DNA from 3 places in the Streptomyces sp. NPDC050416 genome. Region 1 is predicted to be linked to each of the others. Evidence: riboswitches for the same ligand, from Rfam matches in the RefSeq annotation. Region 1 holds a riboswitch; each other region holds the start of a gene.
What was found. Region 1 has a riboswitch for thiamine pyrophosphate ahead of thiC (phosphomethylpyrimidine synthase ThiC). Riboswitches for the same ligand answer to the same signal wherever they lie in the genome.

Region 1 (7,255 bases):
CCTGGCGGAACAGGGCGCCGGCTGAGACATCCGTCGGGCGGCACGGTGGAGTAACGCTTCACCGGATGCCGCCGAGCTGTGCAGGAACGCTTCTCCGTACGACGGGACAACCGGCTTCACAGGTCACGAGCCGTCAGCGCTTGCGGCGCCGGCCCTTCCCCCCGCGTGCCGGGGCCGCGGCGGCCTCCGCAGCGGGCTGCGCTCCCGGGCGATCGGCCGAGACCACCAGCGCGGCCAGGGCCGTGGTGACCGGCACCGAGGCGACCAGGCCGATCGAACCCACCAGCGTGCGCACGATCTCCTCCGCGACCAGTTCGCTGTTGGCGACCGTCCCGACACCGCTCTGCGCGATGGAGAACAGCAGGAGCAGCGGCAGCGCGGCACCCGCGTATGCGAGGACCAGCGTGTTGACGACCGAGGCGATGTGGTCGCGGCCGATCCGGATCCCCGCGCGGTAGAGGCCACGCCAGCCCATGGTCGGGTTGGCATCGTGCAGCTCCCAGACCGCCGACGTCTGCGTGACCGTCACGTCGTCGAGCACACCGAGCGATCCGATGATGACGCCGGCGAGCAGTAGACCGCTCATGTCGATCGTCGGGTAGAGGCCGTGGATCAGACCGGTGTTGTCGTCGGTGTTGCCGGTGAGCGCGGCCCAGTCGATGAACAGCGAGCCCAGAACACCGATCAGCAGCAGCGAGACGAGGGTGCCGAGCACCGCCACTGAGGTCCGGGCGGACAGGCCGTGACACAGGTACAGGGCGATGAGCATGATGGCGCTCGCGCCCACCACCGCCACGAGCAGCGGGTTCGAGCCCTGAAGGATCGCGGGCAGGATGAAGAGGTTCAGCACCAGGAAGCTGATGGCCAGCGCGACCAGGGCCATGACACCGCGCAGCCGCCCTACGACCACGACGGCGAGGGCGAAGATGCCGGCGAGCAGCGCCATGGGCAGGCGGCGGTTGATGTCGGTGACCGAGTACTGGAGATCCTTCGGCGCGGAGGGCTCGTAGGCGACCACGACCTCCTGGCCCTCTTCCAACTGGCGGGACTGGTCCGGCTGGACGATCTCGGTGAAGGTACGGCCCTTGTCCTTGCCGCTGTCGACCCGGATCGTCGCCCGCTTGCAGGTGCCCTTCTCCTGCTGCACCGCGGAGGAACCCTCGGCGGTGGAGGTGTCGCCGGTCGGCGGGACACCCGAGGCGCCGGCCTCCTTGCAGCTCACCGCCACGACCTTGGTGACCGAGCCCTCCTGCGTCTGCCGGTCGAAGCCGACGCCGGTGCGCTCGTGCGGCGGGGCGCCGCCCGGCCACAGCACGGCGAGACCGACCAGCACGGCGGCGGCGAACGGGATCAGGACCGCCGCGATGACCTTGCGCAGGTGCATGGAGACGGGCGTGGCAGGACCGTGGTTGTGACTGTGCCCGTGCCCGCCGCCGGGCTCGGAGCCGGGCCCGTTTCCGTGACCATGCCCGTGGCCGCCTCCGCCGTGCCTGTCGCCGCCACCGTGCCCGTGGCCTCCGCCGGGGCTGTGTCCATCGCCGTATCCATCGCGTCCGCCGGGCCTGTCGCCTCCGCCGCGCCCGTACCCGTCGCCTCCGCCGTACCCGTCGCCTCCGCTGTGCGCGTCACCTTCCCTGGAACCGGCTCCGGAGCCGGTGGGTTGCCAGCCTCCGGAGCCGGCACCGTACGAAGAGGCCGGACCGGCCGGACCGCCGCCCTGTCCGTTCCCGGGACCGGGCCGGTGCGCGTGCGTCTGCCCGCGGGCAGGACCGAGCCCGCCCCCGGCGGCGAAATCGTGCTCACGCCCACGGCCGTCGCCGTCGCCGGCGCCGGACCCGCGGGGCGGTTCGGGCGGTGGGTAAGGAGGACGCTGCGTCGTGGTCACCGACCGATCATCGCAAGAACGAGGGGGGCCCTCTGTTCACCGCGCCAGAATTGCCGCTAGCGTGGAGGCACCTTTTGTACACGCGGGAGCTCGGAGCACCGGGCTGAGAGGGCGCTGACCTCCGTCCCAGCGATGTTTCACATGAAACATCACCGAAGTCGAGTGATGTTTCACACGGAACGTCGGCAGACGGAAGCCGCTGCGTCGACCGCCGAACCTGTTACCGGGTAATGCCGGCGTAGGGAGTAGGTCTCATGACCAACAAGGACGCACGCACGCCTGCCTCCGTTCAGGACGCACAGTCCGAGGAGGCCGGGAAGTCCATCGGCTGGCACAAGGCGTACGTCGAGGGCAGCCGCCCCGACCTGCGCGTGCCGGTCCGTCAGGTGCATCTCACCAACGGGCAGTCGGTCACCCTGTACGACACGTCGGGCCCGTACACCGATCCGCTCGTCGACACCGACGTCCGCAGGGGCCTGTCGCCGCTGCGCGAGAACTGGATCATCGCGCGTGGCGACACCGAGGAGTACGCGGGCCGGCCCGTCCGTCCGGAGGACGACGGCATCAAGCACACCTCGCCGCGCGGCGGCCTGCGCAACCTCGACGCCGTCTTCCCCGGCCGGCCGCGTCAGCCGCGCCGCAGCAAGGACGGCAAGGCGGTCACGCAGCTCGCGTACGCCCGCCGCGGCGAGATCACGCCCGAGATGGAGTACGTGGCCATCCGGGAGAACGTCTCGCCCGAGGTGGTCCGCGACGAGATCGCGGCGGGCCGGGCGGTACTGCCGGCCAACGTCAACCACCCGGAGATCGAGCCGATGATCATCGGCAAGCGGTTCCTGGTGAAGGTCAACGCCAACATCGGCAACTCGGCGGTGACGTCCTCCATCGAGGAGGAGGTCGAGAAGATGACCTGGGCGACCCGCTGGGGCGCCGACACGGTCATGGACCTGTCCACCGGCCGCAACATCCACACCACGCGCGAGTGGGTACTGCGCAACTCCCCCGTGCCCATCGGCACCGTGCCGCTCTACCAGGCCCTGGAGAAGGTCGACGGCCGGGCCGAGGAGCTGACTTGGGAGATCTACAAGGACACGGTCATCGAACAGGCCGAGCAGGGCGTGGACTACATGACGGTCCACGCGGGCGTGCGCCTGCCGTACGTGCCGCTGACGGCGAATCGGAAGACCGGCATCGTCTCGCGCGGCGGCTCGATCATGGCGGCCTGGTGCCTCGCGCACCACAAGGAGTCGTTCCTGTACGAGAACTTCGAGGAACTCTGCGAGATCCTCGCCGCGTACGACGTCACGTACTCCCTCGGCGACGGACTGCGGCCGGGCTCGATCGCGGACGCCAACGACGAGGCGCAGTTCGCGGAACTGCGGACCCTCGGGGAACTCAACCGGATCGCGAAGCGTTTCAACGTACAGACCATGATCGAAGGCCCGGGCCACGTCCCGATGCACAAGATCAAGGAGAACATCGACCTTCAGCAGGAGATCTGCGATGAAGCTCCGTTCTATACGCTCGGCCCGCTGACCACGGACGTCGCGCCGGCGTACGACCACATCACCTCCGGCATCGGCGCCGCGATGATCGCCTGGTGGGGCACGGCGATGCTGTGTTACGTCACGCCCAAGGAGCACCTGGGCCTGCCGAACCGTGACGACGTCAAGACCGGCGTCATCACCTACAAGATCGCCGCCCACGCAGCGGATCTGGCCAAGGGACATCCGGGTGCCCAGGAGTGGGACGACGCGCTGTCCGACGCCCGTTTCGAGTTCCGGTGGGAGGACCAGTTCAACCTCGCCCTCGACCCGGACACGGCACGGGAGTTCCACGACGAGACGCTGCCGGCGGAGCCCGCCAAGACGGCTCACTTCTGCTCGATGTGCGGCCCCAAGTTCTGCAGCATGAAGATCTCGCACGACATCCGTCGTGAACACGGCGGCACCCAGGCCGAGATCGAGGACGGCATGGCCCAGAAGTCCAAGGAGTTCGCGGCGAGCGGGAACCGCGTGTACCTGCCCATCGCGGACTGAGCCGCCCGCACACAGGCCGAGGGCCGGGGACCGGTGGTCCCTGGTCCCCTGGCCCGCGGGAGGGGTCCGGCCCCGGGGCACCGACCCGACGGCTACTCCGGCTGGTGTTCCGGGCCTCCGAAGTCCGGGCTGGTGTAGTCCGGACTGCTGAAGCTCGGCCGAGAACCGCGGTCGCCGTCGTCCGGGCTGGTGAAACCCGGGCGGTCGTAGCCGAGGTGCGGGATGCGGCTGACCGGCGTGGACGGGGAGGTGTGGTGCAGCGCGGCGGTCGCGCTCGGGTCGACGAGGGCCTCCCGGAGGAAGGGCACGATGCCGCGCTCCAGCAGGGCTTCGCGCCAGGCCTCCCTGGCCCGGTCCACCTCCCCGTGCAGTTCGCCGTGCGGGTCGCTTTCGGCCGTCGGCTTGTTGCGCAGGGCGGTGATCAGCAGTCCCACCGCGGCGACGAGGATCGCGACCGCGGTCACGGCGCCGAACACCCAGCCCGTGGTGAGCATGGTCCGGGCGAACGTCTGCTCGGGGTTGAGCATCTGAAGGATGTAGCCGACGAGCAGGAAGATCGCCGCGGCGGTTCCGGCCAGGACGGGAGCGAGGACGGCGACGACGGCGACGGCGCCCGCGCCGGCGGTCTCGGCGACCTCGCCCATGGTGGCGGCGAGGCCCGCCGCGCCCGCGTCCGGCTCGGAGGAGCCGGATGCGCGCACGGCCGGCCGGTCGGCCGTCGCCGGCCTGCGCTGTGCCTCGCGGACCTTGACGTAGTGCTGGTATTCGGTCGACGCGGCCGCCGTGATGAGCGCGGTGGCGTTCAGCGCCATGGTGCGCAGTTGCTCGGGGTTGAGCCGCTGTCCGACAGCGGCCAGTTCCGGACGGTGTGGTGCGGAGCGCAGCGCCTCATCGAGGATCCGCTCGTATTCCTGGCGGTCCTCGCTCAGCAGGTGCTGCGGAACGCTGTTCATGTGCATCCCCCGATGCTCCGTAGGGCTTGGGGCTCGGCATGCTGACGAGCCGTCGGGCAGAAACGGAGGGGAGCCTGCTACGGATAAGCCGATGGTAGAGCCGCGAAGGTGGGCGGTGACAGGGTGTTTACCGAAATTGGCCCCTCACAGGTCCGGTCCTGTGACGGGAAGCGCCTGCCCGGTGAACGTTCACGCATCCAGCGGCAGTTGCTGGACCAGCAGCTTTCCGGCCATGGTCACGCCGCCGTCCATGGCGATGGCGAGTCCGTCGGCGTAGACGTGCGGACCCTCGACCACGGGGTCGGTCCTGTCCTCGTCTTCCTCGGAGCCGACCTCGCCCAGGAGATACGGAATCGGGCTGTGACCGTGAACGATGCGGCTGCCCCCGTACGTATCGAGCAGGGAGCGTACGGCGTCCGCGCCGCCCTCGTCACGGAAGGAGAACCGCTTGGTGAACTTGCGGAACAGGTCCCAGACCTCGTCCGCGTCGTTGCGCGTGAGCGTCTCGCGGACGGTGTCGTTGACCTCTTCGATGGAGCGGCCGTAGTCGAGGTAGGCGGTGGTGTCGGAGTGGACGAGCAGGTGGCCGTCGACCTCCTCGACGGCGTCCAGACGGGCCATCCACTGCAGATGGTGGTCCTGGAGGCGGTCCATGTCGGTCTTCTGGCCGCCGTTGAGCAGCCAGGCCGCCTGGAAGGTGGCGGTGCCGGCGCCGGAGTTGACGGGGGTGTCGCCGAACCGCTTGGCGCCGAGCAGCAGCAGCTCGTGGTTGCCCATGAGTGCCTTGCAGTAGCCGCCGGCCGCGGCGGCCTCGGCGGACAGCCGCATCACCAGGTCGATGACGCCGATGCCGTCGGGACCGCGGTCGGTGAAGTCGCCGAGGAACCACAGCCGGGCGGTGCCCGCGCACCAGTGGCCGTCGGCGTCGAGGAGGCCCTTCTCCTGGAGGGCCGCCACCAGCTGGTCGAGGTAGCCGTGCACATCACCCACGACGTACAGCGGGCCCTGCCCGGTGTCGGCCTGCGGGGCTGCGACGGTCTCGGGGTCGACGGCCACCTGGACGGTGTCGCCGCGGTTGATCACGGGCAGGTCGCGCTCGGTCGGCGTGTACCCCTCGGGGTAGGTCTCCTCGGCCGGCGGGGCGACCTCGCCGGGCTGGGCGCTGTGGACGTACGGACCGGCCTCGTGGACGTACGCGGGCACCCGGAAGTCGCGCAGCGTCGCCGTCCGCTCCACCTCGGGTCCCTGACCGGCCCCCTGAGTCATCGACCCCTCCACCATCGCGCCGCATCTGCACCGCATCGGACTGCCTGGTCGTAGCGGCCCGTGGGTGTCGTGGGCCCATCATAGGAATGCGGATCGCGCCATGTGATGACCCAGGGGTGGTGAATCAGAGCAAGAGTCCAGTTCACCGCGGCTTTCGCCCCGATTGGGCCGGGCTTTGACCACCGTGTGACCGTCCTCGCTTTCCTTCTCTTCGCGAGAACGATCCCTTCTCTCCGGGGGACCGGCCCTGTTTCTCCCCAGGAGTACGCACGTTCTCCCCAGGGGTGCGCACGTTCGTTGACCCGATCGGACGGGTCTAGGTCCCCTCGGGTGACCGCGGCGGGCTGACCGTCGTGCGCGGCGAGCGCCGCTGGGACGACGTGCGCACGATCAGCTCCGTCGGTATCACCTGCTCTACCGGACGGTCGGAGTCCACTCCCTCGATGGCGTCGATGAGGAGCTGCACGACCGCCGTGCCGATGCGGCGCGGTTTCAGGGAGAGCGTCGTGATGGGCGGCTCCGTGTTGGCGTACACGGTGGACTCGCTGCAGCAGACCAGCAGCAGGTCGTCGGGTACGCGCAGGCCGTAGCGGCGGGCGGCGGCGAGCAGGTCGGTGCCGTTCGGGTCGAACAGGCCGTAGACCGCGTCGGGCCGGTCGGGCCGGGCGAGCAGCCGGTCGGCGGCGACGGCGCCCGCGCACGGATCGTGCGCCGGGTAAGCCTCGTACACCGGATCCTGGCCGACGCGCTCGCACCAGCGCAGGTAGGCGGTGGTCGACAGGTGGGTGTACGTGTCCGTGGTCGTACCGGTCAGCAGGCCGATGCGGCGGGCGCCGGCGTCGGCCAGGTGGTCGAGGATGCCGAGGACGGCGGCCTCGTGGTCGTTGTCGACCCAGGCCGTGACCGGCAGCGAGCCGGCCGGGCGGCCGTCGGAGACGACCGGCAGGCCCTGGCGGACGAGTTCGCTGACGACCGGGTCCTGGTCGGAGGGGTCGATGACGACCGTGCCGTCCAGGGCGACGTTCGACCACACGTCGTGGCGGGAGGTCGCGGGGAGGATGACGAGGGCGTAACCGCGGGCGAGCGCCGCGGAGGTGGCGGCCCGCGCCATC
Region 2 (7,255 bases), on a different contig from region 1:
TCGACGAGTTCGGCGGCGTAGGCGAGGCCCCGCGGGTGCGGCACCCACTCGCCCATCGGGTCGCCGGGCGGGTCCCCGCGCAGGGCGAGCATGTTGCGGATCCCGGCGTCGGCGTACTGGCCGATGATGTTGCGCAGGTCGGCCACCGAGTGGTCGACCGCCGTGAGGTGCGCGATGGGCGTGAGGGTGGTGTCGGAGGCGATCGCCTCGGTCGCCTTGACCGTGCCCGCGCGGGTGGAGCCGCCCGCGCCGTAGGTCACGGAGACGAAGTCGGGCGCCACGGCCTCGACCCGGCGCAGCGCGTTCCACAGGTTCCGCTCGCCCTTCGGGGTCTTCGGGGCGTAGAACTCGAACGAGTACGTCGTTTTGCCGGTCGCGAGCAGGTCACGGACGGTGCGCGCGTGGTCCGATCTGATGGATGCGGTGCCGAGGGCCATACCGGCAGGTTAGTCAGGGGCGGTCGGTCCCCCAACCGGACATCGGACTTTGGCCCGATTTGTGCACTTGTTGTCCATCCCTTGGACAAACCGGCCCACGAACCGGCCTACGAACCGGCCTCCTGCTGCTCCCGCAGCCTCTTCGCGAAATCGGCCGCCGCCGCGCCCGGGTCGTCGGCCTCGGTGATCGCCCGTACGACGACGGCACGCCGGGCGCCCGCTTCCAGGACCTGGTCGAGATTGCCGAGGTCGATGCCGCCGATGGCGAACCAGGGCCGGTCGGTGCCGAGGGCGGCGGTGTACCGGACGAGGTCCAGGCCGGGGGCGTGCCGGCCGGGCTTGGTGGGGGTGGGCCAGCAGGGGCCGGTGCAGAAGTAGTCCACACCGTCCTGGACGGCGGCCGCGGCGGCCTCGGACTCGGCGTGCGTGGAGCGGCCGATCAGGACGTCGTCGCCGAGGATCGCGCGGGCCGCGGGGACGGGGAGGTCGCCCTGGCCGAGATGCAGCACGTCGGAGCCGGCGGCGTGGGCGACGTCGGCCCGGTCGTTGACCGCGAGCAGCTTGCCGTGCCGGGCACAGGCGTCGGCGAAGACGGCCAGGTGCTCCAGCTCCTCGGCCGCCTCCATGCCCTTGTCCCGCAACTGCACGATGTCGACCCCGCCGGCCAGTACGGCGTCCAGGAATTCCACGAGATCGCCCTGCCGCTTGCGCGCGTCGGTGCAGAGGTAGACCCGCGCGTCGGCGAGCTGTGCGCGGGCGGTGGTGCGGGTGGTGGCGGTTGTGGCGGCCATGCGTCGTCCCCCTGGTGTTGGTGGTGCGCGGGTGCGGGTGCGTCCTCGCGCCGTCGGGTGCGGGTACGCCATGGTTGCGCACGGGTGCGGGTGCAGGTGCGGTGGCGTACCGGCTCAAGGCGCACCCGTGCCGATGGCAGGACGAAGCCCTCGGGCCCCCGCGCCTGTGCGGGCGGGCGGCACGGCGCCCCTGCGCACGGCGTGCTGCCATGGCCGCAGAGAGTCCCCGCTCCGGTGACTCCGGCGCCCCGCCCCTGCCGGGCACAAGCCGCCCCGTGACCGGGGCTCCATGGGTCGCCCCACGGGCCCCGGCCAACACCGGGCGGTTGTTCGGGTCCGGCCCCGCGCGTGCGCGCCGGACCGTTGTTCGGTCGTGGTCGGGTCAGACCGCGAGCGCCTGGGCTCGGCGCTTCACCTCCGTGCCACGGTTCTCGCTCAGGGCCTGTGCCGGCGTGCCGGGCAGGCTCGGGTCGGGGGTGAAGAGCCACTCCAGCATCTCTTCGACCGTGAAGCCGTCGTCCCGCAGGAGCGTCAGGGTTCCGGCCAGGCCCTTGACGACCTTGTCCCCGTCGATGAAGGCCGCGGGGACGTGCAGTGCGCGGTTCTCACCGCGGCGTACGGCGATGAGCTGGCCCTCCTTGACCAGCTGCCGCACGCGCGTCACCTCGACGCCGAACTGTTCGGCGATGTCGGGGAGGGTGAGCCAGGCAGGGACGAGAGCATCGATCTTTGCGTCAATCTCGGTCACGGAAACCAGCCTGCCATCCCCCACTGACAGTCGGAAGCCGGGCCCGCCCACCTGGGCGGATCCGCGCGCCTTCCGAGCTACGCCGTGGCCGCCTTCAACGGCCTCGCCGGGTCCCCCAGCAACGCCGGATTCATCGGCGTGCCCGACTCGATCAGGCGGCGGCCCTGCGCCAGGTCCCGGGGACGGCCCACCGCCAGCAGCGCGACCAGCCGGTCTCCGCGCAGCCAGCAGACCGTCCAGGCCGGTCCGGCCGGGTCGCCCCGCCACAGGGTCGTGTCGGCGGCCGCGTGGTGCCCGGCGTACTGCACGAAACGCCCGAACTGCTCCGACCAGAAGTACGGCACGGGGTCGTACACCGCGGGGGTCTCCCCCGAGGCCCGGCCGACGATGTTCACGGCGACCGTGCGCGGCCCCTGGAGGGCGTTGTCCCAGTGGTGCACCAGCAGGCGCTCGCCGTACCGGCCCGAGGGGAAGGAGGCGCAGTCGCCGACCGCGTACACGTCGGGCACCGACGCGCGCAGGTGCTGGTCGGCCACGATCTCGCCGTGCGGGCCCAGCTCGATCCCGGAGCCGGCCAGCCAGGCCGTGGCCGGTCGGGCGCCGATGCCGACGACGACCGCGTCCGCGGGCAGCCGCGCGCCGTCGTCGAGAACCACCGTGCCGGGCTCCACGCGCTCCACGCGCGCGTGCGTCCGCAGCACGGCACCCGCGTCGGCGTACCAGCGGGCCATCGGCGCGGCGACCTCGGCGGGCAGCGCCCCGGCGAGGGGCCGTTCGGCGGCCTCCACGACGGTCACCGCGCAGCCCGCCTCGCGCGCGGCCGTGGCGAACTCCGCGCCGATCCAGCCGGCGCCGACGACCACGATGTCGTGCCGGCCGGCCAGCACCGGCCGCAGCCGTTCGGCGTCGTCCAGGGTGCGCAGCAGATGCACGCCCGGCACGCCCTCCGCCCCGGGCAACCGGATCGGTTCGGCACCGGTCGCGACGACCAGGACGTCGTACGGCACGGGCCCGTCCTCGGTGTCCAGCTCGTGGTCGCCCGGGCGCAGGCCCCGCACCTCGCAGCCGAGCCGCAGCTCGATGCCGAGGGCCTCGAAGTCGACGTCGAAGGCGGAGCCCTCGGCCTTGCCGAGCAGGACGGCCTTGGACAAGGGGGGCCGGTCGTAGGGCTGGTGGGGTTCCGCGCCGATCAGGCGCACGGTGCCGGTGAAGCCCTGCTCGCGCAGGGCGACCGCGGTCTGCACACCGGCCATCCCCGCGCCCGCCACGACCACGCGCCGGGGCGCGGACGAACCTGGTTCCTGCGTCTGCTCGCTCACCTGATCACCATAGACAACTGACATTTTGTCAGTCAGTGCTCATACCCAGTGACCTGCTGCACACGCGACCGGGGCGCGGACCGGGCCGTCGAGGAAGCGGGCCGTGGTGGTGGCTCCCTTACTGCGGCATACGGCAGCGGGCTAGGGTGGGTGGCCAACGCAATGCACTCGCGGGAGCCCGGACGCACCGGGCTGAGAGGGAGGCTGGCGGCCTCCGACCGTACGAACCTGATCCGGGTCATGCCGGCGAAGGGAGGGGCTGGACGCCCATGTCGCGTACGCGCACGTCAGACGTCCTCGTCATCGGGGGCGGGATCATCGGCCTGGTCACCGCGTGGCGGGCCGCGCAGCGCGGGCTCGCCACGTCCGTGGTGGACCCGGAACCGGGCGGCGGAGCCGCACAGGTGGCCGCCGGGATGCTGGCCGCCGTCACGGAACTGCACTACGGCGAGCAGACCCTGCTCGGGCTGAATCTGGCCTCCGCCCGGCGCTACCCGGACTTCGCGGCCGAGCTCACCGAGCAGACCGGCCACGACCTCGGCTACCGCCGGTGCGGCACGCTCGCCGTGGCCCTGGACGCCGACGACCGGGCCCATCTGCGCGAACTGCACGCCCTGCAGCAGCAGTCGGGCCTGGAGTCGCAGTGGCTGTCGGGGCGGGAGTGCCGTCGCCTGGAGCCGATGCTCGCGCCGGGCGTGCGCGGCGGGCTGCGGGTCGACGGGGACCACCAGATCGATCCTCGGCGGCTGGCCGGGGCGCTGGTCACCGCGTGCGAGCGGGCCGGTGTGGTCTTCCACCGGGCGTGGGCCGAGCGGCTCACCGTCGCACGGGACCGGGCCACGGGCGCCGTCACGGACGACGGCACCCCGCTGGAGGCCGGGCAGGTCGTCCTGGCCGGGGGCAGCCTCAGCGGGCGGCTCGCGGGCGTCCCGGAGGATGTGCTGCCGCCCGTGCGGCCGGTGAAGGGGCAGGTCGTACGGCTGACCATGCCGCGGCGGCACGGGCCCTTCCTGAACCGGACCGTGCGCGCGGTCGTGCGCGGCAGCCATGTCTACCTGGTACCGCGCGAGAGCGGCGAGCTGGTCGTCGGGGCGACCAGCGAGGAGCTGGGCTGGGACACCACCGTGACCGCGGGCGGCGTGTACGAGCTGCTGCGCGACGCGCACGAGCTGGTCCCGGGCATCACCGAGCTGCCCCTCACCGAGACCCGGGCCGGACTGCGCCCCGGCTCCCCCGACAACGCGCCCCTGCTCGGCCCGACCGGGCTGGAGGGGCTGCTGCTGGCCACCGGGCACTACCGCAACGGCGTCCTGCTCACGCCGGTCACCGGCGACGCGATGGCGCACGTCCTGACGACGGGTGAGCTCCCCGAGGAGGCCCGCCCCTTCACGCCGAAGCGCTTCAGCAGCGCCACCGCACTCACGGAGCAGCCCGCATGAACATCTCCGTCAACGGGGAGCCCCGGGAGGTCCGGCCCGGTACGGCTCTCGACACCGTCGTGAAGTCCCTCACCGCCGCGCCGTCCGGCGTGGCCGCCGCCCTGAACGAAACCGTCGTCCCGCGCGCGCAGTGGCCGTCCACGACCCTCTCCGAGGGGGACCGCGTGGAAGTCCTCACCGCCGTCCAAGGAGGCTGATCATGGCCGACGATCCGTTTGTCCTCGGTGGTACGTCCTTCACGTCCCGCCTGATCATGGGTACGGGCGGGGCGCCCAGCCTCGACGTGCTGGAACGGTCGCTGGTCGCGTCCGGGACGGAGCTGACGACGGTCGCGATGCGGCGGGTGAACGCCTCGGTGCACGGCTCGGTGCTGTCCGTCCTGGACAAGCTCGGCATCCGCGTCCTGCCCAACACGGCGGGCTGCTTCACCGCCGGCGAGGCCGTCCTCACGGCCCGTCTCGCGCGCGAGGCCCTCGGCACGGACCTGATCAAGCTGGAGGTCATCGCCGACGAGCGCACGCTGCTGCCGGACCCGATCGAGCTGCTGGAGGCGGCCGAGACGCTGGTCGACGACGGGTTCACGGTGCTGCCGTACACCAATGACGACCCCGTGCTGGCGCGGAAGCTGGAGGACGTGGGGTGCGCTGCGATCATGCCGCTCGGCTCGCCGATCGGCTCCGGGCTGGGCATTCGCAATCCGCACAACTTCCAGCTGATCGTCGAGCACGCGCGTGTGCCGGTGATTCTGGACGCGGGGGCCGGTACGGCGTCGGACGCGGCGTTGGCGATGGAGCTGGGGTGTGCGGGTGTGATGCTCGCCTCGGCGGTGACGCGGGCGCGGGAGCCGGTGCTGATGGCTGCCGCCATGAGGAACGCGGTCGAGGCGGGGAGGTTGGCTTATCGGGCTGGGCGTATTCCTCGGCGGCATTTCGCGGAGGCGTCTTCGCCGGCTGAGGGCATGGCTGCGCTGGATCCTGAGCGGCCTGCTTTTCAGTGACCCGGCGTTGGTGCTGAGGCCGGGGCGTTTCGCAGCCCGGCGGTGCGGGGTGCCGCTGCGCCCACCCGTGCCGCCCTTAAGGCACTGGGGGAGGCACGACTGCCCGCAGCTAAGGGGACGCACGTCACAGGTCCGCTTCAGTCGCGCCCCGAAAATGGCCGGGGCGCGAGAGCTGTCAGTCGTGGCTCGTACACTCGCCTGCGTGGACACGACCCTTCAGGACCCCTTGGTCGGGCAGGTGCTCGACGGCCGGTATCGCATCGACGCGCGGATCGCGGTCGGCGGGATGGCCACGGTCTACCGGGCCGTGGACACCCGGCTCGACCGGGTCCTCGCACTCAAGGTGATGCACCCCTCGCTCGCGGTCGACGGCTCGTTCGTCGAGCGGTTCATCCGCGAGGCGAAGTCGGTCGCCCGGCTGGCGCACCCGAACGTGGTGCAGGTCTTCGACCAGGGCACCGACGGCGGTTACGTCTACCTCGCCATGGAGTACGTCGCGGGTTGCACCCTGCGGGACGTGCTGCGCGAGCGCGGGGCCCTGCAGCCGCGTGCCGCCCTGGACATCCTGGAGCCGGTGCTGGCCGCGCTGGGCGCCGCGCACCGCGCCGGGTTCGTGCACCGGGACATGAAGCCCGAGAACGTCCTGATAGGGGACGACGGCCGGGTCAAGGTCGCCGACTTCGGCCTCGTACGGGCCGTGGACACGGTGACGAACACCACCGGCACCGTCCTCGGCACGGTCTCGTACCTCGCTCCCGAGCAGATAGAGAGCGGCACCGCCGACCCCCGCGTCGACGTGTACGCGTGCGGCGTGATGCTGTACGAGATGCTCACCGGCGACAAGCCGCACGACGGGGACTCCCCGGCCGTGATCCTCTACAAGCATCTGCACGAGGACGTCCCGCCGCCCTCGGCCGCCGTGCCCGGTCTGGCGTACGCGCTGGACGAGATGGTGGCCTCGGCGACCGCTCGCACCCCGGAGATCCGCCCGCACGACGCGGTGGCGCTGCTCGCGCAGGTCCGCGACGGGCGCGGCCGGCTGACCGCGGAGCAGCTGGACGCGGTGCCGCCGCAGGCGCTCGCCGCGGACCACGTCAACGCCGACGACCGTACGAGCGTGATCCCGCGTGCGCTGGCCACGCCGCGCCCCCTGCCCGTCGACGAGGACGAGGAGGGCTCCGCGGCGGCGCTCAACCGCACCAGCCGCTTCGAGTCCCCGCCGCCCCCGCCGTCCCGGCGCCGCTCGGGACCCCGGCGCGGCCCCATGGCCGTCGTCGTCGCCGTTCTGCTCGTGCTCGGACTCGGCACCGGCATCTGGTACGTCAACTCGGGCCAGTTCACCGAGGTCCCCCCGCTGCTGGCGAAGACGCAGGCGCAGGCCGAGGACCGGCTGGCGGACGCCGGGCTGGAGCTCGGCAAGGTGGAGCACGCCTACAGCGACACCGTGAAGCGCGGCACGGTCATCAGCAGCGACCCGAAGGCCGGGACGCGCATCCGCGGCAACGACTCGGTGTCCCTCACCAT
Region 3 (7,255 bases), on a different contig from region 1:
TCGAGCTGCTGGCGGAGGGCAACATCGGACGTGCCGTCAAGGGTGAGAAGATCGGCACGCTGGTGGGGGACCCCGGCAGCCGGGACTGAGACCCGAGAACAACCCCGTCCGGGGGACGGACGGGACGGAGCCGGGCCGGGGGATGGACAATGTTCCACCGGTCGGGAACCGTGCAGGAAGAAGACGCGACGCAGCCGGCCGCCGCCCACATGGAACCGCAGCCGGGCCTACTCAAGACACGCAGGAGCAAGTGGTGATCGAAGAGACCCTCCTCGAGGCCGAGGAGAAGATGGAGAAGGCCGTCGTGGTCGCCAAGGAGGACTTCGCCGCGATCCGCACCGGTCGTGCGCACCCGGCGATGTTCAACAAGATCGTGGCCGACTACTACGGCGCGCCGACCCCGATCAACCAGCTGGCCTCGTTCTCGGTGCCCGAGCCGCGCATGGCCGTGGTGACCCCGTTCGACAAGAGCGCGCTGCGCAACATCGAGCAGGCGATCCGCGACTCGGACCTGGGCGTCAACCCGAGCAACGACGGCAACATCATCCGAGTGGTGTTCCCCGAGCTGACCGAGGAGCGCCGCCGCGAGTACATCAAGGTCGCCAAGAGCAAGGGTGAGGACGCCAAGGTCTCCATCCGCTCCGTGCGCCGCAAGGCCAAGGACGCCATCGACAAGCTGATCAAGGACGGCGAGATCGGCGAGGACGAGGGCCGCCGTGCGGAGAAGGAGCTCGACGACACCACCCACAAGTACGTGGCGCAGGTGGACGAGCTCCTGAAGCACAAGGAAGCGGAGCTGCTCGAGGTCTGATGAACGACTCTTCCTGGGGGGCGCCGCCACAGGCCGGGTACTGGGGGCCCACCGACCAAGGGCATTCCCATGGGCACTCCCACACCCATGGGAATGGGCATGCCCACCCCCCTGGCCAGGGGCACGTCCAGGGAGCCGCTCCGGCGGGTCCCGCTTACGATGCGCATGAAGCGCCTCAGACTCGCCCCATGCCCATCGTGCCCGACGTAGCCGCGTACGGCGGAAACCAGGATGACGACCGGGGGGCTGCTCGGCTGAGCGGCTCTCCGGTCCGGAACGAGACGAATCCGGAGCCCATGCCCGACGCCGCAGAGCCGGCACCCAAGCCGCAGAAGAAGAGCGCGGGTCGCGACCTGAGTGCCGCGATAGGGGTCGGGGTCGGGCTCGGCGCGGTGATCGTCGCGTCGCTGTTCGTCGTCAAGGCCGTGTTCGTCGGTGTGATCGCGGTCGCCGTGGTGGTGGGTCTGTGGGAGCTGACCAAGCGGCTGGACGAACGCAAGGGCATCCGGGCGCCCCTCGTGCCGCTCGCGCTCGGCGGTGCCGCGATGGTCGTCGCCGGGTATGTCCGGGGTGCCGAGGGCGCCTGGGTCGCCATGGCGCTCACGGCACTGGCCGTGCTGGTGTGGCGCATGACGGAACCGCCCGAGAACTACCTCAGGGACGTCACGGCGGGCGTCTTCGCGGCGTTCTACGTGCCGTTCCTGGCGACGTTCGTCGCGATGATGCTGACGGCGGACGACGGGGCGCAGCGGGTGCTCACGTTCCTGCTGCTCACGGTCGTGAGCGACACCGGTGCCTACGCGGTCGGCTGGCGCTTCGGCCGGCACAAGCTCGCCCCGCGCATCAGCCCCGGAAAGACCCGCGAGGGTCTGCTCGGTGCGATCTCCTTCGCGATGGTCGTGGGCGCGCTGTGCATGCAGTTCCTCATCGACGACGGTGCCTGGTGGCAGGGCCTGGTGCTCGGCCTCGCGGTCGCGGTCAGCGCCACGCTGGGCGATCTCGGCGAGTCCATGATCAAGCGGGACCTGGGCATCAAGGACATGGGCACGCTGCTGCCGGGGCACGGCGGCATCATGGACCGGCTGGACTCACTGCTGCCCACGGCTCCGGTGGTGTGGCTGTTGCTCGTGCTCTTCGTCGGGTCCGGCTGAGGCGATACGGCTCTTACGGATCGTATGGCGAGCTCCGGCCGGGTGACCGGCGGGGGCTCGCTGCCGTTGTGCGGAGGTGCCTGCGACGTCTCCACGTGGGACGATTCAGGTGTACGTCGCAAAGGGGGACATCATGTCCAGCATTCGACAGACCATCGATGTCGACCGGCGCCCCGAGGACGTCTACGACTACGTCACGGACGCCGAGCGGCTGCCGGAGTGGCAGCTGAGTGCCGTGTCCGCGGAACGTCTCGACGAGGGGCCGGTCGGTGTCGGCTCCCGGATGCGGGTCACCCGGCACGTCGGCCGCCGGGTCATGCCGATGACCATGGAGGTCACGGAGTACGACCCGCCGCACAGCTGGGGCATGCGGGGTGTCGACGGCCCCGTCCGGGCGCGGGTGCACGGCGAGGTCGAGCCGTTCGACGAGGGACGGCGCTCCCACGTGACGATCGAGGTCGACTTCGAGGGCCACGGCGTCGGCAAGGTCCTCGTCCCGCTCGTCGTACGCCCCCAGGTCCGCAAGGAACTGCCGCGCAACGAGCAGATCCTGAAGGACCGGCTGGAGCACACGGGAGAGCAGGGCCTCTGAGGGGTACGGCCGCTGTGTGACGGGCCCTTCTGTGTTCAGACAGGGGCTCACCGCCGTGGCCCTCGAAAACGGCATGCTGACTGAACCGTGGACCGTCCCTGGGCCGTGCGAGGCCGAGCGGCGATGGCAGATGGCGATCAGGGGTGACCGCCCCCACCCCGCTCCGGCCTGGGGCACCGGAGTTGATCTGCCACACTGGATGGGTTATGCCTGCACCCGGAGAACTCACTTTCGTCGCCCCGCGCGGAGCCAAGAAGCCGCCGCGGCATCTCGCCGACCTCACTCCTGCTGAGCGCAAGGAGGCCGTTGTCGCTGTCGGGGAGAAGCCGTTTCGTGCCAAGCAGCTGTCGCAGCACTACTTCGCGCGGTACGCGCACGATCCGGAGCAGTGGACCGACATTCCGGCCGGCTCCCGTGGCCGGCTCCAGGAGGCGCTCCTTCCCGAGCTGATGACCGTCGTGCGGCATCTGTCGACCGACCAGGGGACCACGCGCAAGACGCTGTGGCGGCTGTTCGACGGGACGCTCGTGGAGTCCGTGCTGATGCGCTACCCGGACCGGGTGACCATGTGCATCAGCTCGCAGGCCGGGTGCGGGATGAACTGTCCGTTCTGTGCGACCGGGCAGGCGGGGCTCGACCGGAATCTGTCCACCGCCGAGATCGTGCACCAGATCGTGGACGGTATGCGGGCCCTCAGGGACGGCGAGGTGCCGGGCGGGCCGGCGCGGCTGAGCAACATCGTGTTCATGGGGATGGGTGAGCCGCTCGCCAACTACAACCGGGTCCTCGGCTCCATCCGGCGGCTCACCGACCCCGAGCCCGACGGGCTGGGGCTCTCGCAGCGCGGGATCACCGTCTCGACGGTCGGACTCGTCCCGGCCATCCACCGGCTCGCCGACGAGGGCCTCAAGTGCCGGCTCGCGATCTCGCTGCACGCCCCCGACGACGAGCTGCGCGACACCCTCGTCCCCGTGAACACCCGGTGGAAGGTCCGCGAGGTGCTGGACGCCGGCTTCGAGTACAGCGCCAAGTCCGGGCGCCGGCTGTCCATCGAGTACGCCCTGATCCGGGACATCAACGATCAGGCGTGGCGCGGTGACCGGCTCGGGCGGATGCTCAAGGGCAGGCCGGTGCACGTGAACCTGATCCCGCTCAACCCGACGCCGGGGTCGAAGTGGACGGCTTCCCGGCCGGAGGACGAGAAGGCGTTCGTGGAGGCCATCGCGGCCCATGGTGTGCCGGTGACGATCCGGGACACCCGTGGTCAGGAGATCGACGGGGCGTGTGGTCAGCTCGCGGCCACCGAACGGTAGTCTGACCGGCGTAAGCACAACCGTATTTTCCGACACCTTCATATTCCGACAGGGGAGCGCCACAGCGCTGAGAGTGCGGCACACGGCCGCAGACCCTCCGAACCTGGCCCAGGTCATTCTGGGTAGGGAGATCGGTCATCACTCGAGCTGTTGCGCCCTGCCCGGGACTCCCAGAGATCCCGGGCAGGGCCGCGTCTTCTCCTGGTCCTCCAGGAGGAATCCAGTGAGCCACACCATCAAGCGGCTGACGGCGGTGGCCGTCGGGCTCGGCATGGCCGGCACGCTCGCCGCGTGCGGGTCGTCCGACGGCGGCCAGGGGTCCGGCGACTCCAAGACCGTGACCCTCGTCAGCCACGACTCGTGGGCCGCCTCGAAGGACGTCATCGCGGCCTTCGAGAAGCAGTCCGGCTACAAGGTCAAGGTCCTCAAGGACGGCGACGCCGGGCAGGCCGTGAACAAGGCCATCCTGACCAAGGACAACCCGCAGGGCGACGTCTTCTTCGGCGTCGACAACACGCTGCTGTCCCGCGCCCTCGACAACGGCCTGTTCCAGCCGTACGAGGCGAAGGGCTCGGACCGGATCGCGCCGGAGTACCGGGCCGACCAGGACGAGCACCGGGTCACGCCCATCGACACCGGCGACATCTGCGTCAACTACGACAAGAAGTACTTCGCCGACCACAAGCTCGACCCGCCGCGCAGCTTCGACGACCTGGTCAAGCCCGAATACAAGAACCTCCTGGTCACCGAGAACGCCTCCACCTCCTCGCCCGGCCTCGGCTTCCTGCTCGGCACCGCCGCGAAGTACGGCGACGGGGGCTGGGAGGGGTACTGGAAGAAGCTCAAGGCCAACGGCGTGAAGGTCGTCGACGGCTGGGAGCAGGCCTACAACGAGGAGTTCTCCGGCTCGGCCGGCGGCAAGAAGGCCAAGGGCGACCGGCCGCTCGTCGTGTCGTACGCCTCCTCGCCGCCCGTCGAGGTCGTCTACGCCGACCCGAAACCCGCCGCGGCACCGACCGGGGTCGCGCAGGGCACCTGCTTCCGGCAGGTCGAGTACGCCGGGCTGCTGAGCAACGCCGAGAACACCAAGGGCGGCAAGGCGCTCCTCGACTTCCTGATCAGCGAGCGGTTCCAGGAGGACATGCCGCTCAACATGTACGTGTACCCGGTGCGCGAGGGCGCCCAGGTGCCGCCGGAGTTCGTGAAGTACGGGCCGCAGGCCAAGGACCCGGAGACCATGAACCCGGCGAAGATCGCCGACCGCCGTGACCAGTGGGTCAAGTCGTGGACTTCGCTCGTACTGAAGTAGCCGCCCGGAAGAGGAGCGCGGCGGCGCGGTCCGGTCTGCTGGCCGTGCCCGTCGCGTTCTTCGCGGTCTTCTTCGCCTACCCCGTCGCCGCGATCGTCGCGCGCGGTCTGGAGGTCGACGGGGTCTGGCAGTTCGGGCGGATCGGGGAGGTGCTGGCGCAGTCCGACGTCCGGCACGTCCTGTGGTTCACCACCTGGCAGGCGGTCGTCTCGACCGTGCTCACGCTGCTGGTCGCACTGCCCGGCGCGTATGTCTTCGCGCGCCTCGACTTCCCGGGCAAGCAGGTCCTGCGGGCGGTCGTGACCGTGCCGTTCGTGCTGCCGACGGTCGTCGTCGGTACGGCCTTCCTGGCGCTGGTCGGGCGCGGCGGGCTGCTGGACGAGCTGTGGGGCGTGCGGCTGGACACCACCGTGTGGGCGATCCTGCTCGCGCACGTCTTCTTCAACTACGCGGTCGTCGTACGGACCGTCGGCGGGCTCTGGGCGCAACTCGACCCGCGGCAGGAGGAGGCCGCGCGGATGCTCGGGGCGTCGCCGCTGCGGGCCTGGCGGCAGGTCACGCTGCCGGCGCTCGCGCCCGCCGTGGCCGCCGCCGCGCTCATGGTCTTCCTGTTCACCTTCACCTCCTTCGGTGTCGTCCAGATCCTCGGCGGCCCCACGTTCTCGACCCTGGAGGTGGAGATCTACCGGCAGACGTCGGAGATCTTCGACCTGTCCACGGCGGCCGTGCTGACCTTGATCCAGTTCGTCGCGGTGGGCGCGATCCTCGCCCTGCACGCTTGGACCGTACGACGGCGGGAGACCGCCCTGCGGCTGGTCGACCCGGCCGTGACCGCGCGCCGGCCGCGCGGCACGGGGCAGTGGGCGCTGCTGGGCGGGGTGCTCGTCACCGTCGTCGTGCTGCTCCTGCTGCCGCTCGCCGTGCTGGTGCAGCGCTCGCTGGACGCACCAGGCTTTGGCTACTACCGGGCGCTCACCAGGGACGACGGCGGGGTGTTCCTGGTGGCGCCGATCGCGGCGATCGGCAACTCACTGGAGTACGCCGTCGCCGCGACCGCCATCGCCGTGGTGATCGGCGGCCTGGCCGCCGTCGCGCTCACCCGCCGGGACGCCGGGCGGTTCGTGCGCGGCTTCGACGCGCTGCTGATGCTGCCGCTCGGGGTGTCCGCGGTGACCGTCGGCTTCGGGTTCCTGATCGCCCTGGACGAGCCGCCGCTGGATCTGAGGTCCACGTGGATCCTGGTGCCGCTCGCGCAGGCGCTGGTCGGTGTGCCGTTCGTCGTGCGGACGATGCTGCCCGTGCTGCGGGCGGTGGACGTGCGGCTGCGGGAAGCGGCCTCGGTGCTGGGGGCCTCGCCCTGGCGGGTGTGGCGCGAGGTGGATATGCCGATGGTGCGGCGGGCGCTGCTGATCGCGGCCGGGTTCGCCTTCGCGGTGTCGCTCGGGGAGTTCGGGGCGACGGTGTTCATCGCGCGGCCCGACAACCCGACGCTGCCTGTGGCGGTCGCGCGGCTGCTGGGGAGGCCCGGGGAGCTGAACTACGGCCAGGCGATGGCCCTTTCGACGGTTCTGATGGTGGTGTGCGCCGTGGCCCTGCTGGTACTGGAGAGGCTTCGCACCGACCGGAGCGGGGAGTTCTGATGCTGCTGGCCCTGGAGGGTGCGACGGTCCGTTTCGGCGGGCGTGCCGTGCTGGACGCCGTCGATCTGGAGGTCGCCGAGCACGAGGTCGTGTGCGTGCTCGGGCCCAGCGGCAGCGGCAAGTCGACACTGCTGCGGGTCGTGGCGGGGCTCCAGCCGCTCGACTCCGGGCGGGTGGTGCTGGACGGGCGCGACCAGGCCGGCGTGCCCGCGCACCGGCGCGGGGTCGGGCTGATGTTCCAGGACCACCAGCTGTTCCCCCAGCGGGACGTGGGCGGCAACGTCGCCTTCGGACTGCGTATGCACGGGGCGTCGAAGCGGCAACAGGCCGACCGCGTAAAGGAGTTGCTGGACCTGGTCGGTCTGCCGGGCGCGTCCCGCCGGGCCGTCGCGGCGCTGTCCGGCGGGGAGCAGCAGCGCGTGGCGCTGGCGCGGGCCCT

Region 2: another riboswitch for thiamine pyrophosphate. It lies ahead of thiO (glycine oxidase ThiO); the one in region 1 lies ahead of thiC (phosphomethylpyrimidine synthase ThiC).
Region 3: another riboswitch for thiamine pyrophosphate. It lies ahead of ACIBL4_RS29115 (thiamine ABC transporter substrate binding subunit); the one in region 1 lies ahead of thiC (phosphomethylpyrimidine synthase ThiC).

The regions. Positions count from the first base shown of each region.
Region 1 covers NZ_JBITII010000014.1:205,463-212,717, reverse strand. Annotated here, with positions in the region: gene ACIBL4_RS35355 (SsgA family sporulation/cell division regulator) at 1-25, shown strand, start outside; gene ACIBL4_RS35350 (YibE/F family protein) at 134-1,885, opposite strand; TPP riboswitch at 1,958-2,147, shown strand; gene thiC (phosphomethylpyrimidine synthase ThiC) at 2,140-3,924, shown strand; gene ACIBL4_RS35340 (hypothetical protein) at 4,017-4,883, opposite strand; gene ACIBL4_RS35335 (metallophosphoesterase) at 5,067-6,158, opposite strand; gene ACIBL4_RS35330 (LacI family DNA-binding transcriptional regulator) at 6,460-7,255, opposite strand, start outside.
Region 2 covers NZ_JBITII010000004.1:292,623-299,877, reverse strand. Annotated here, with positions in the region: gene metF (methylenetetrahydrofolate reductase [NAD(P)H]) at 1-437, opposite strand, end outside; gene thiE (thiamine phosphate synthase) at 545-1,228, opposite strand; gene ACIBL4_RS14645 (helix-turn-helix domain-containing protein) at 1,611-1,976, opposite strand; gene ACIBL4_RS14640 (NAD(P)/FAD-dependent oxidoreductase) at 2,054-3,295, opposite strand; TPP riboswitch at 3,456-3,567, shown strand; gene thiO (glycine oxidase ThiO) at 3,565-4,734, shown strand; gene thiS (sulfur carrier protein ThiS) at 4,731-4,931, shown strand; gene ACIBL4_RS14625 (thiazole synthase) at 4,934-5,731, shown strand; gene pknB (Stk1 family PASTA domain-containing Ser/Thr kinase) at 5,934-7,255, shown strand, end outside.
Region 3 covers NZ_JBITII010000010.1:229,734-236,988, forward strand. Annotated here, with positions in the region: gene pyrH (UMP kinase) at 1-89, shown strand, start outside; gene frr (ribosome recycling factor) at 254-811, shown strand; gene ACIBL4_RS29100 (phosphatidate cytidylyltransferase) at 811-1,962, shown strand; gene ACIBL4_RS29105 (SRPBCC family protein) at 2,096-2,554, shown strand; gene rlmN (23S rRNA (adenine(2503)-C(2))-methyltransferase RlmN) at 2,761-3,867, shown strand; TPP riboswitch at 3,908-4,014, shown strand; gene ACIBL4_RS29115 (thiamine ABC transporter substrate binding subunit) at 4,139-5,176, shown strand; gene ACIBL4_RS29120 (ABC transporter permease) at 5,152-6,816, shown strand; gene ACIBL4_RS29125 (ABC transporter ATP-binding protein) at 6,816-7,255, shown strand, end outside.